DNA from 2 places in the Tateyamaria omphalii genome. Region 1 is predicted to be linked to the other one. Evidence: riboswitches for the same ligand, from Rfam matches in the RefSeq annotation. Region 1 holds a riboswitch; the other holds the start of a gene.

Region 1 (4,351 bases):
CGGTCGAGTGGCGGGGCCTGCGCATCGGGCGGGTGGCCAACGTGTCGGGCATCGTGGACCCGGACCGCTTTGGCGACTCGCGCGTGCGCCTCCTCTCCACGGTCGAAATCAACACCTCCCGCTTTGGCATCGACGCCGACCTCAGCCGCACCGAAGCCATCGAATTTCTCGAAGAGCGCGTAGCCGAAGGTCTGCGGGCCCGGCTGGTGAATGCGTCCCTTCTGGCCGGTGGCCTCAAGGTCGAACTGATCACCGAACCCGACGCTCCGCCCGCCACCATAGATCAGGATGGTGACCCCTTCCCCGTCTTCCCGGTGACCGAAAGCGAAGTGTCCGACATGGCCCTGTCAGCCGAAGGCGTGCTGGAGCGTGTGAACGCCCTGCCCGTCGAGGAATTGCTCGACAGCGCGATCCGCTTTCTGGACAATGCCGCGGCCCTTGTCGCCAGCGACGAAATCCGCGAAACCCCCGGCGAAATCCTCGGGCTCTTGTCGGATGCCCGCGGCGTGATCGGCTCGGACGAGGTGCAGGCACTGCCCGAAGACCTGCGGGTGCTGATGAGCGACCTGCAGGCGGCCAGTGCCGATGTGCGCGGCCTGCTTGCGGATGTGCGCGACGCGCAGGCGGTGGACCGTCTGCTGGCCGCCGTCGATCAGGTGGGCCTTGCCGCCGCCAGCGCCGAAACGGCCCTGGACGAGGTGCCGGAACTGACGGACCGGATCGCGACCTTCATCGACGGTGCGAACGCCTTGCCGCTCGATGATCTGGTCACGCAAGCCACGGACTTCGCCCGCGAGGCGCAAACCCTGCTCAGTTCCGACGACATACGCGCCGCACCGGGCGCGGTCGTCCAGGCCTTTGACGAGCTTTCGGTCGTTCTGAACGACATCACCGAGGCCGACACCGCCGACCAACTCAGCGCCGCGCTCACCGACGCCAGCGACGCCGCCACCGCCGTCGAAGAGGCGGTCGCGGGCCTGCCGTCCGTGGTCGAGAGGTTGGACCGCATCGCCGCAGGCGCAGAAGAGGTCGAGCTGGACACGCTGGCGACCGAGCTTGAAGCCGTGCTGGCCACCGCAAGCCGCCTTTTCGGCGATGCCAGCGACGCGGATCTGCCCGATGCGCTCGCCGGGGCGCTGGCGGAGGCCGAGGCCGCACTGGCCGAATTACGCGCAGGCGGGCTGATCGACAGCGCCAACGCCACCATGACGTCGGCCCGCGAGGCCGCCGCCGCCATCGAAACGGCCGCCGACGAACTGCCCGCCCTTGCCAATCGCCTGAACAGCACGTTGGCGCAGGCACAAGGCACCCTGCGCGGCTACGAGAAAGGCTCCGCCTTCTCGCGCGAAACGCTGCGCGCGCTGAACGAGATCGAACGGGCCGCCAAGGCGCTGACCGATCTGGCGCGCACCATTGAACGCAATCCCAACTCCCTGATCCTCGGACGGTAACTCATGCGAAATGTCATCGGCTTTATTGCCCTTTCCCTTGCCGTCGCCTGCGGCAGCCCGGATCAGTTCGTGGCCTCGCCCAAGCTGGTCGCCCAAGAGCGTATCGCCTCGCGCTTTGCCAGCATCGAAGTCGCTGATATCTCGCTGCCCGCCTACGCCGCGCGGGACGAGATCACGGCGAACGACGGTGATCTCCTGGTCCTGTCCGACACGCTTTGGGCGGATGAACCGACGCGCGCCATGACCCTTGCCCTGACCCGGCACCTGGCCGAGATCACGGGGCGGCGCGTGGCGTCCGAACCCTGGCCCTTTGACGGCTTCGCGTCCGGTCGGGTCGAGGTGCGGGTGGAAGACCTGAGTGTCGTGGCCGACCGGCTGCGCATCTCCGGGCAATACTACGTGGTCGATCTTGATGGGCGGGGCCGCGACCATGCCCATCTCTTCGAGCTGTCGACCCCGGTCGCAGACGGCGCACCGGCCTCGGTCGCGCAGGCCCGCGCGCAGCTGCTGGTCGATCTTGCCACACGGATCGCCAGGGACGGTCTCTGACGGCCCGCATTTTTCACTTGGACAACACGGGCATCCTCCCTATCTCCAACTCATAGCCAGGGGCGCCGCAAGGCTGAGACGTACCCTTCGAACCTGAACCAGATAATGCTGGCGGAGGGAGGTTGAACCGGTGCCCAGCGCCCCGGTGCGTCCTGTCCGCCAAGTGAAGTGGACCGACGCGATGACACCAAACGCCGCCCTTGACGCCCTGCGCACGCAGGCCCCCCTCGTGCACTGCATGACCAACTACGTGGCCATGAACATCGCCGCCAATGTAATGCTGGCGGCGGGCGCCTCACCCGCGATGATCCATGCGGAAGAAGAGGTCGCGGATTTCACGCCCATCTGCGGCGCTCTGACCATCAACATCGGTACGCTTTCTCCCCCGTGGCTCACGGCCATGCTCAAGGCCGCGGGTTCGGCAAACACCGCGTCTGTGCCCTGGGTTCTGGACCCGGTCGCACATTTTGCGACGCCCTATCGCGGCGACGCAGCCCGCCAGTTGCTGGGGTTCAAGCCCACGATCCTGCGCGGCAACGCCTCTGAAATCATGGCCCTGTCCGGCGCGGGCGGCGCGGGGAAAGGGGCCGACAGCGGGGATGAGGTCGCAGCCGCCAAGGACAGCGCAATCACGCTTGCCACCACGCACGGATGCGTCGTTGCTATCACCGGGCCGGTGGACTTCGTCACGGACGGCACCCGGCAGGCTGAGATCACAGGCGGCGATGCCATGATGCCAAAGATCACCGCCCTGGGCTGCGCCCTGACCGCGCTCACCGGGGCCTACGCCGCCGTAACACCCCCGCTTGAGGCGACCGTGGCGGCCCTGACCCATTTCGCAGAAGCCGGGGAACAGGCGGGCAAGGTTGCGTCCGGCCCCGGCAGCTTCTCCCTCCACTTCCTCGATCACCTGCACTTGATCCAACCCGGTGATCTGGATGAAGGGCGTGTGACATGGTCCTAGATCCCAAATCACTCTCACTCTACCTCGTCACTGACCGCGCGCTCTGCGCCCACCACGGCCTGATCGAAACAGTGACCGCAGCCGTCCGCGGCGGTGTCAGCTTCGTCCAATTGCGCGACAAAACGGCCACCACCGCAGACCGCACCGCCCTCGCCCGAGCGCTGAAACACGCGCTCAGGGACACGCCCGTGCCGCTGGTCATCAATGACGACCTCGATGCGGCCATCGCTGCAGACGTGGACGGCGTGCATATCGGCCAAGGCGACGTCTCACCCACCGACGCCCGTGCCCGGCTCGGACCGGACAAGCTGGTGGGGCTGTCCTGCGATACCGCCAACCACGTCCGGGCCGCCGACCCGGCGCTGGTGGACTACCTCGGCCTCGGCACCGTGTTCCCGACAGACACGAAAACAGACCACAAACCCGCCATCGGCTTCGACGGGCTGGCAACACTAACCGCCCTGTCGCCCTGCCCCACGGTCGCCATCGGTGGCCTGAAACGGGGGCACGCCGCCAATGTCCTGACCGCGGGTTGCAACGGCATCGCGGTGGTCTCCGCCATCTGCGGTCAACCAGATCCCGAAGCTGCCGCACGCACCCTGCGCACCGAACTGGAGGCACACACATGATCCCGAACGTCCTGTCCATCGCAGGCTCCGACCCCTCGGGCGGTGCCGGTATCCAAGCCGACCTCAAGGCGTTCGCCGCCAATGGCGCCTACGGCATGGCCGCGCTCACAGCCCTTACAGCGCAAAACACCCAAGGGGTCAGCGGCGTCGAAACCGTTCCCCCAACCTTCGTCGCGGCGCAGATCAAGGCCGTCTTCGACGATATCCGCGTCGACGCCATAAAGATCGGCATGATCGCCAGTGCCCAGATTGCCAGCGCCGTCGCCGACGCGCTTGCAGCACATCCAGAGGTGCCCGTCGTGCTGGACCCGGTGATGATCGCCAAGGGCGGCGCCCCGCTCCTGCACCCTGACGCCATGGACACCCTGCGCGACAGGCTCGTGCCCCGCGCCACGCTCATCACGCCGAACCTGCCCGAAGCGGCCCACTTGCTGGACCAACCCATCGCCACCAACCGCGACGAAATGGCCGCACAAGCCCAGGCGCTGACAGCGCTCGGGCCCAAGGCCGCGCTGGTCAAGGGCGGGCACTTGGAGAGCCCGGACAGCCCGGACGTGCTGTGTGCAGACGGCAACCTGCACTGGTTCGACGGCCCCCGCACGCCGGGCAAGAACACGCACGGCACCGGCTGCACACTGTCATCAGCGCTCGCCGCTCAGATCGGACACGGTACCCCGCTGCCGCAGGCGGTCGCGGCTGCCAAAACCTACGTCGCAGGCGCCATCGCCGCGGCGGACGCCCTGTCCGTGGGCCACGGG
Region 2 (4,351 bases), 680 kb from region 1:
GGATAGCAAAAGGAACCGAATGGTACAAAACACAAACTTGTGAGTTCTGGACTATATGGTTCCAAACACTATATTGAAGGTCAGACATCGGAGACAGCACATGGCCAGACCACGATCATTCGACATTGACGACGCGCTGGAAAAGGCGATGCACGTCTTTTGGGAACACGGGTACGAGGGGGCGTCGCTGCCTGACCTGCTGGATGGCATGGGGTTGACGCGGGGCAGTCTCTACAAGGCGTTCACCGATAAAAAGACGCTCTTTCTGCAGGTCTTGCAGCGCTATGAGCGACAGGCGGTTCAGGCGGGTGTTGCGATGCTTGCCGATCCGTCCATTCCAAATGGGGCGGAGCGTATCATGGCGATGTTCCAGGGCTCCTATCAGAACGTCGTCAATGGCGATGCGCGCGGGTGCTTGCTGTGTACCGCTGCGGCGGGGCCAAGCAGTTACGACGATGATGTTGCCAAGGCCGTGTCCGAAGGATTGGGTGCCTTGCGCGATGGGATTTATACGGCGTTGGGCGCGTCACCGAAGCATGCCGTCTTGAACCCAGCGGAGCGTGGTGCCCTCGCCGATATGATCATCGCGCAGTATGTTGGTCTGCGCACCATGGCGCGGGCGCGCATTGATCACGACACACTGCACAACATCGTCCGCTCTGTTGGCGTGATGCTGGCCTAGCCGATCTTACCGCGCTCGCCGCCAGTCTGACCGCGGTCGAGCAGCAGGTGGTCCAGGATGACGCAGGCCATCATCGCCTCGCCCACCGGTACTGCGCGGATACCGACGCAGGGGTCATGGCGGCCCTTTGTGATGATTTCGGCCTCTTCGCCGGATTTGGTGATCGTCTTGCGGGTTTGCAGGATCGACGACGTCGGCTTGACCGCAAAGCGCGCAACGATGTCCTGCCCGGTCGAGATACCGCCGAGGATACCGCCCGCGTGGTTGGAGGAATATTCGGGCCCGTTTCGTCCCATTGTGATCTCATCCGCGTTCAACTCGCCAGTGAGCATGGCGGCAGACATGCCTTCGCCAATCTCGACCCCTTTGACCGCGTTGATCGACATCATTCCCGCCGCAAGATCAGTGTCTAACTTGCCGTAAACCGGGGCGCCGAGACCTGCGGGCACGCCGCGCGCGACCACTTCAATCACGGCGCCGACCGACGAGCCGGATTTGCGCAGACCATCGAGGTAATCGGCCCATGTCGTGGCTGCTTTGGCGTCGGGCACCCAGAACGGGTTCTGGTCGATCTGGTCCCAGTCGAACTTGTCCCGGTCAATCTCGTGCGCACCCATGCGGGTCATGTAGCCCTTGATCTCGATCCCCGGCACCAGCTTGTCCAGTGCCGCGCGTGCCAGACCGCCTGCGGCCACCCTCGCTGCCGTTTCGCGGGCAGAGGACCGGCCCCCGCCGCGGTAGTCGCGGATGCCGTATTTCTGCCAATAGGTGATATCGGCATGACCGGGGCGAAACTTTTCGGCGATATCGCCATAGTCCTTCGACCGCTGGTCGGTGTTTTCGATCATCAGCTGGACGGGGGTGCCTGTGGTCTGCCCTTCGAACACGCCCGACAGGATTTTAACCGCGTCGGGTTCACGCCGCTGCGTCGTGTATTTGTTCTGACCGGGTTTGCGCTTGTCCAGCCAGTGCTGGATCATCGCCTCATCAACCTCGACCCCCGGCGGGCACCCGTCGACCGTGGCCCCAAGCGCAGGTCCATGGCTTTCGCCCCATGTGGTCACGCGGAAAAGATGGCCAAAACTGTTGATCGACATGGGGTTGCTCCTTTGCCGGACCCGTCTAGCGATGCGATGCGGCACGCTCAAGGCGTTTTCCGCTTGCAGGGGCGGGGCGCGGGCCCTAGCTTCCGCCCTACCTCGGGGTGCCTGGAAACAGGCTGAGATGCGCACAGCGAACCCGTTGAACCTGAACCGGTTAACACCGGCGGAGGGAAGGTTTGGCTCATCCCAAGATCCTTATCCCGCCGCCTCTCTGATTGGAGGATGCGATGAAATACGCTTTGACTTTGGCTGCCACGCTTGGCGCCACGACGGCATTGGCCGACACGCCCGTTCTGACTGTTTATGCGGGAGACTATTTTACGTCTGAATGGGGTCCGGGACCCATCATCGAGACGGAGTTTGAAAAGATCTGTGCCTGCGATCTGGAATGGTCCACCGGCGATCTGGTGCCGCGCCTGTTGCTGGAAGGGAAGCGGACCAAAGCCGACGTGGTCATTGGCCTGACTTCCGACGTGACGGCCAAGGCGCGCGCGACAGATCTGTTTGCCCCGCACGGTCAGGACAACAGCGCACTGACGCTGCCGATTGAGTGGACAGATGACACGTTCCTGCCGTTCAACTACGGGCACACGGCGTTCATTTACAATGAGAATACGATGGACGCGCCGCCCGCGAGTTTTGAGGATTTGCTGGCGCTGCCCGACGACGTGAAGATCGTCATTCAGGACCCGCGCACGTCGATTTCCGGTCTGGCTTTGGTGCTTTGGGTGCAGGCGGTTTATGGCGACCGGTCGGCAGAGGTGTGGGAGGCGCTGTCGGACAACATCCTGACCGTGACCAAGGATTGGTCGGCGTCCTACGGCCTTTTCACTGACGGTGAGGCCGACATGGTGCTCAGCTACACGACCTCGCCCGCGTATCACATGTTTGCCGAAGAGGACTTCACCAAGAAGGCGGCGATCTTCCCCGAAGGCCACTATTTCATGGTTGAAACGGTGGGCAAGATTGCGGGCACGGACCAGCCTGCGCTGGCGGATCAGTTCCTGGCCTATGTGATGTCGCGCGACTTCCAGACCATTATTCCCACCGCCAACTGGTCGCTGCCTTCGGCCTTGCCGCAGGCCGATTGGCCCGAGGGGTGGTCGGAATTGCCGCTGCCTGAAAAGGTGCTGTTCTACTCGGAAACCGAGGCGGCAGAGCTGCAAGCGGACGCGGTCGAGACATGGCGCGCCGCGCTCAGCCAGTAAGCCAAAGGGCTGGCATCATCGCGGCGGCGTTCGTCGTCGCGGTGGTGATTGCAGCCTTTGTCGGCATCAGTCAGAGGATTGAAACCACCACTGGCTTGCGCGCTGCCGAATGGCAGGCGGTGCGCTTTACCGTGTGGCAGGCGTTTCTGTCTGCGCTGATTTCCGTGGTGTTGGCGGTACCCGTGGCCCGCGCCTTGGCCCGGCGGCGGTTGCCGGGGCACACGCTGTTGGTGACGCTGTTGGGCGCGCCGTTCATCCTGCCGGTGATCGTGGCTGTTCTGGGGTTGCTCGCGATCTTTGGGCGGAACGGGTGGCTGAACACAGCGCTGGGCGTGGTCGGATTGCCGGAGGTGTCCATCTATGGCGCGCATGGCGTTGTTTTGGCGCATGTTTTCTTCAACATGCCTTTGGCCACACGGTTGATCCTGCAAGGTTGGCAGTCCGTCCCGGCAGAGCAGTTTCGCATTGTGGGTCAGTTGGGACTGCCCCCGCGCATGGTGTTTCGCGTCATTGAATGGCCCATTCTGTGGCAGGTGGTGCCGGGGGCGTTTGCGCTGATCTTTGTCATTTGCCTGACGAGTTTTGCAGTGGCGCTGACTCTGGGTGGCGGTCCACGCGCGACGACGATTGAGTTGGCTATTTACCAAGCGTTTCGGTTCGACTTCGACCTCGGGCGGGCTGCTGTCCTGAGCCTGTTGCAGCTTGCCGTGGCGGGGGCTGCGGCGGTGCTGGCCCTTTGGATTCTGCCGCCCATCGCGTTGCAAACCGGGCGCGACAGGGCGGTGCGCCGGTGGGATGCACCTGCGCCATGGGGGGATGCTTTTTGGATCGTGCTTGCTGCCGGGTTCCTGTTGTTGCCGATGCTGTCCATTGCGCTGTCGGGCGTTGTGGGCCTGTTTTATATGCCTGTTTCGGTGTTGAGTGCGACCTGGACGACCGTCTGGGTTGCTTGCGTGAGCACCGTCGTTTTGCTGGTTCTTGCCCTGCCGATGGCGGCGTGGTTGGCGCAAGCGCAGTGGGGCGGGGCCGAGGCATTGACCCTTTTGGGCCTGGTCGCATCGCCCCTGATGATCGGGACGGGGTGGTTCATTCTGATCTTTCCATATGTCTCGCCCACAGCCTTTGCGTTGCCTGTGACCGCGCTGATCAACGCGATGATGGCGCTGCCATTTGCGGTGCGCATCCTGCTGCCTGCGATGCGGCAAGTGTTCAGTGATTACGGGCGTTTAAGTGTGGGCTTGGGACTGCGTGGGGTGTCGCTGTGGCGCATTGTCATCATCCCGCGCCTGCGTCCGCAGATCGGGTTTGCGGCGGGCTTGACGGCGGCGCTGAGTGTCGGGGACTTAGGCGTTGTGGCG

Evidence for each region. A riboswitch is a leader RNA that binds a small molecule or an ion and turns the genes downstream of it on or off. The one in region 1 is predicted to bind thiamine pyrophosphate.
Region 2: another riboswitch for thiamine pyrophosphate. It lies ahead of BWR18_RS16115 (thiamine ABC transporter substrate-binding protein); the one in region 1 lies ahead of thiM (hydroxyethylthiazole kinase).

Annotation. Positions count from the first base shown of each region.
Region 1 is NZ_CP019312.1:35,558-39,908, reverse strand. It holds gene BWR18_RS00190 (PqiB family protein) at 1-1,451, shown strand, start outside; gene BWR18_RS00185 (PqiC family protein) at 1,455-2,000, shown strand; TPP riboswitch at 2,049-2,137, shown strand; gene thiM (hydroxyethylthiazole kinase) at 2,182-2,964, shown strand; gene thiE (thiamine phosphate synthase) at 2,955-3,593, shown strand; gene thiD (bifunctional hydroxymethylpyrimidine kinase/phosphomethylpyrimidine kinase) at 3,590-4,351, shown strand, end outside.
Region 2 is NZ_CP019312.1:3,214,024-3,218,374, reverse strand. It holds gene BWR18_RS16125 (TetR/AcrR family transcriptional regulator) at 101-682, shown strand; gene aroC (chorismate synthase) at 679-1,779, opposite strand; TPP riboswitch at 1,873-1,974, shown strand; gene BWR18_RS16115 (thiamine ABC transporter substrate-binding protein) at 2,013-2,993, shown strand; gene BWR18_RS16110 (thiamine/thiamine pyrophosphate ABC transporter permease ThiP) at 2,969-4,351, shown strand, end outside.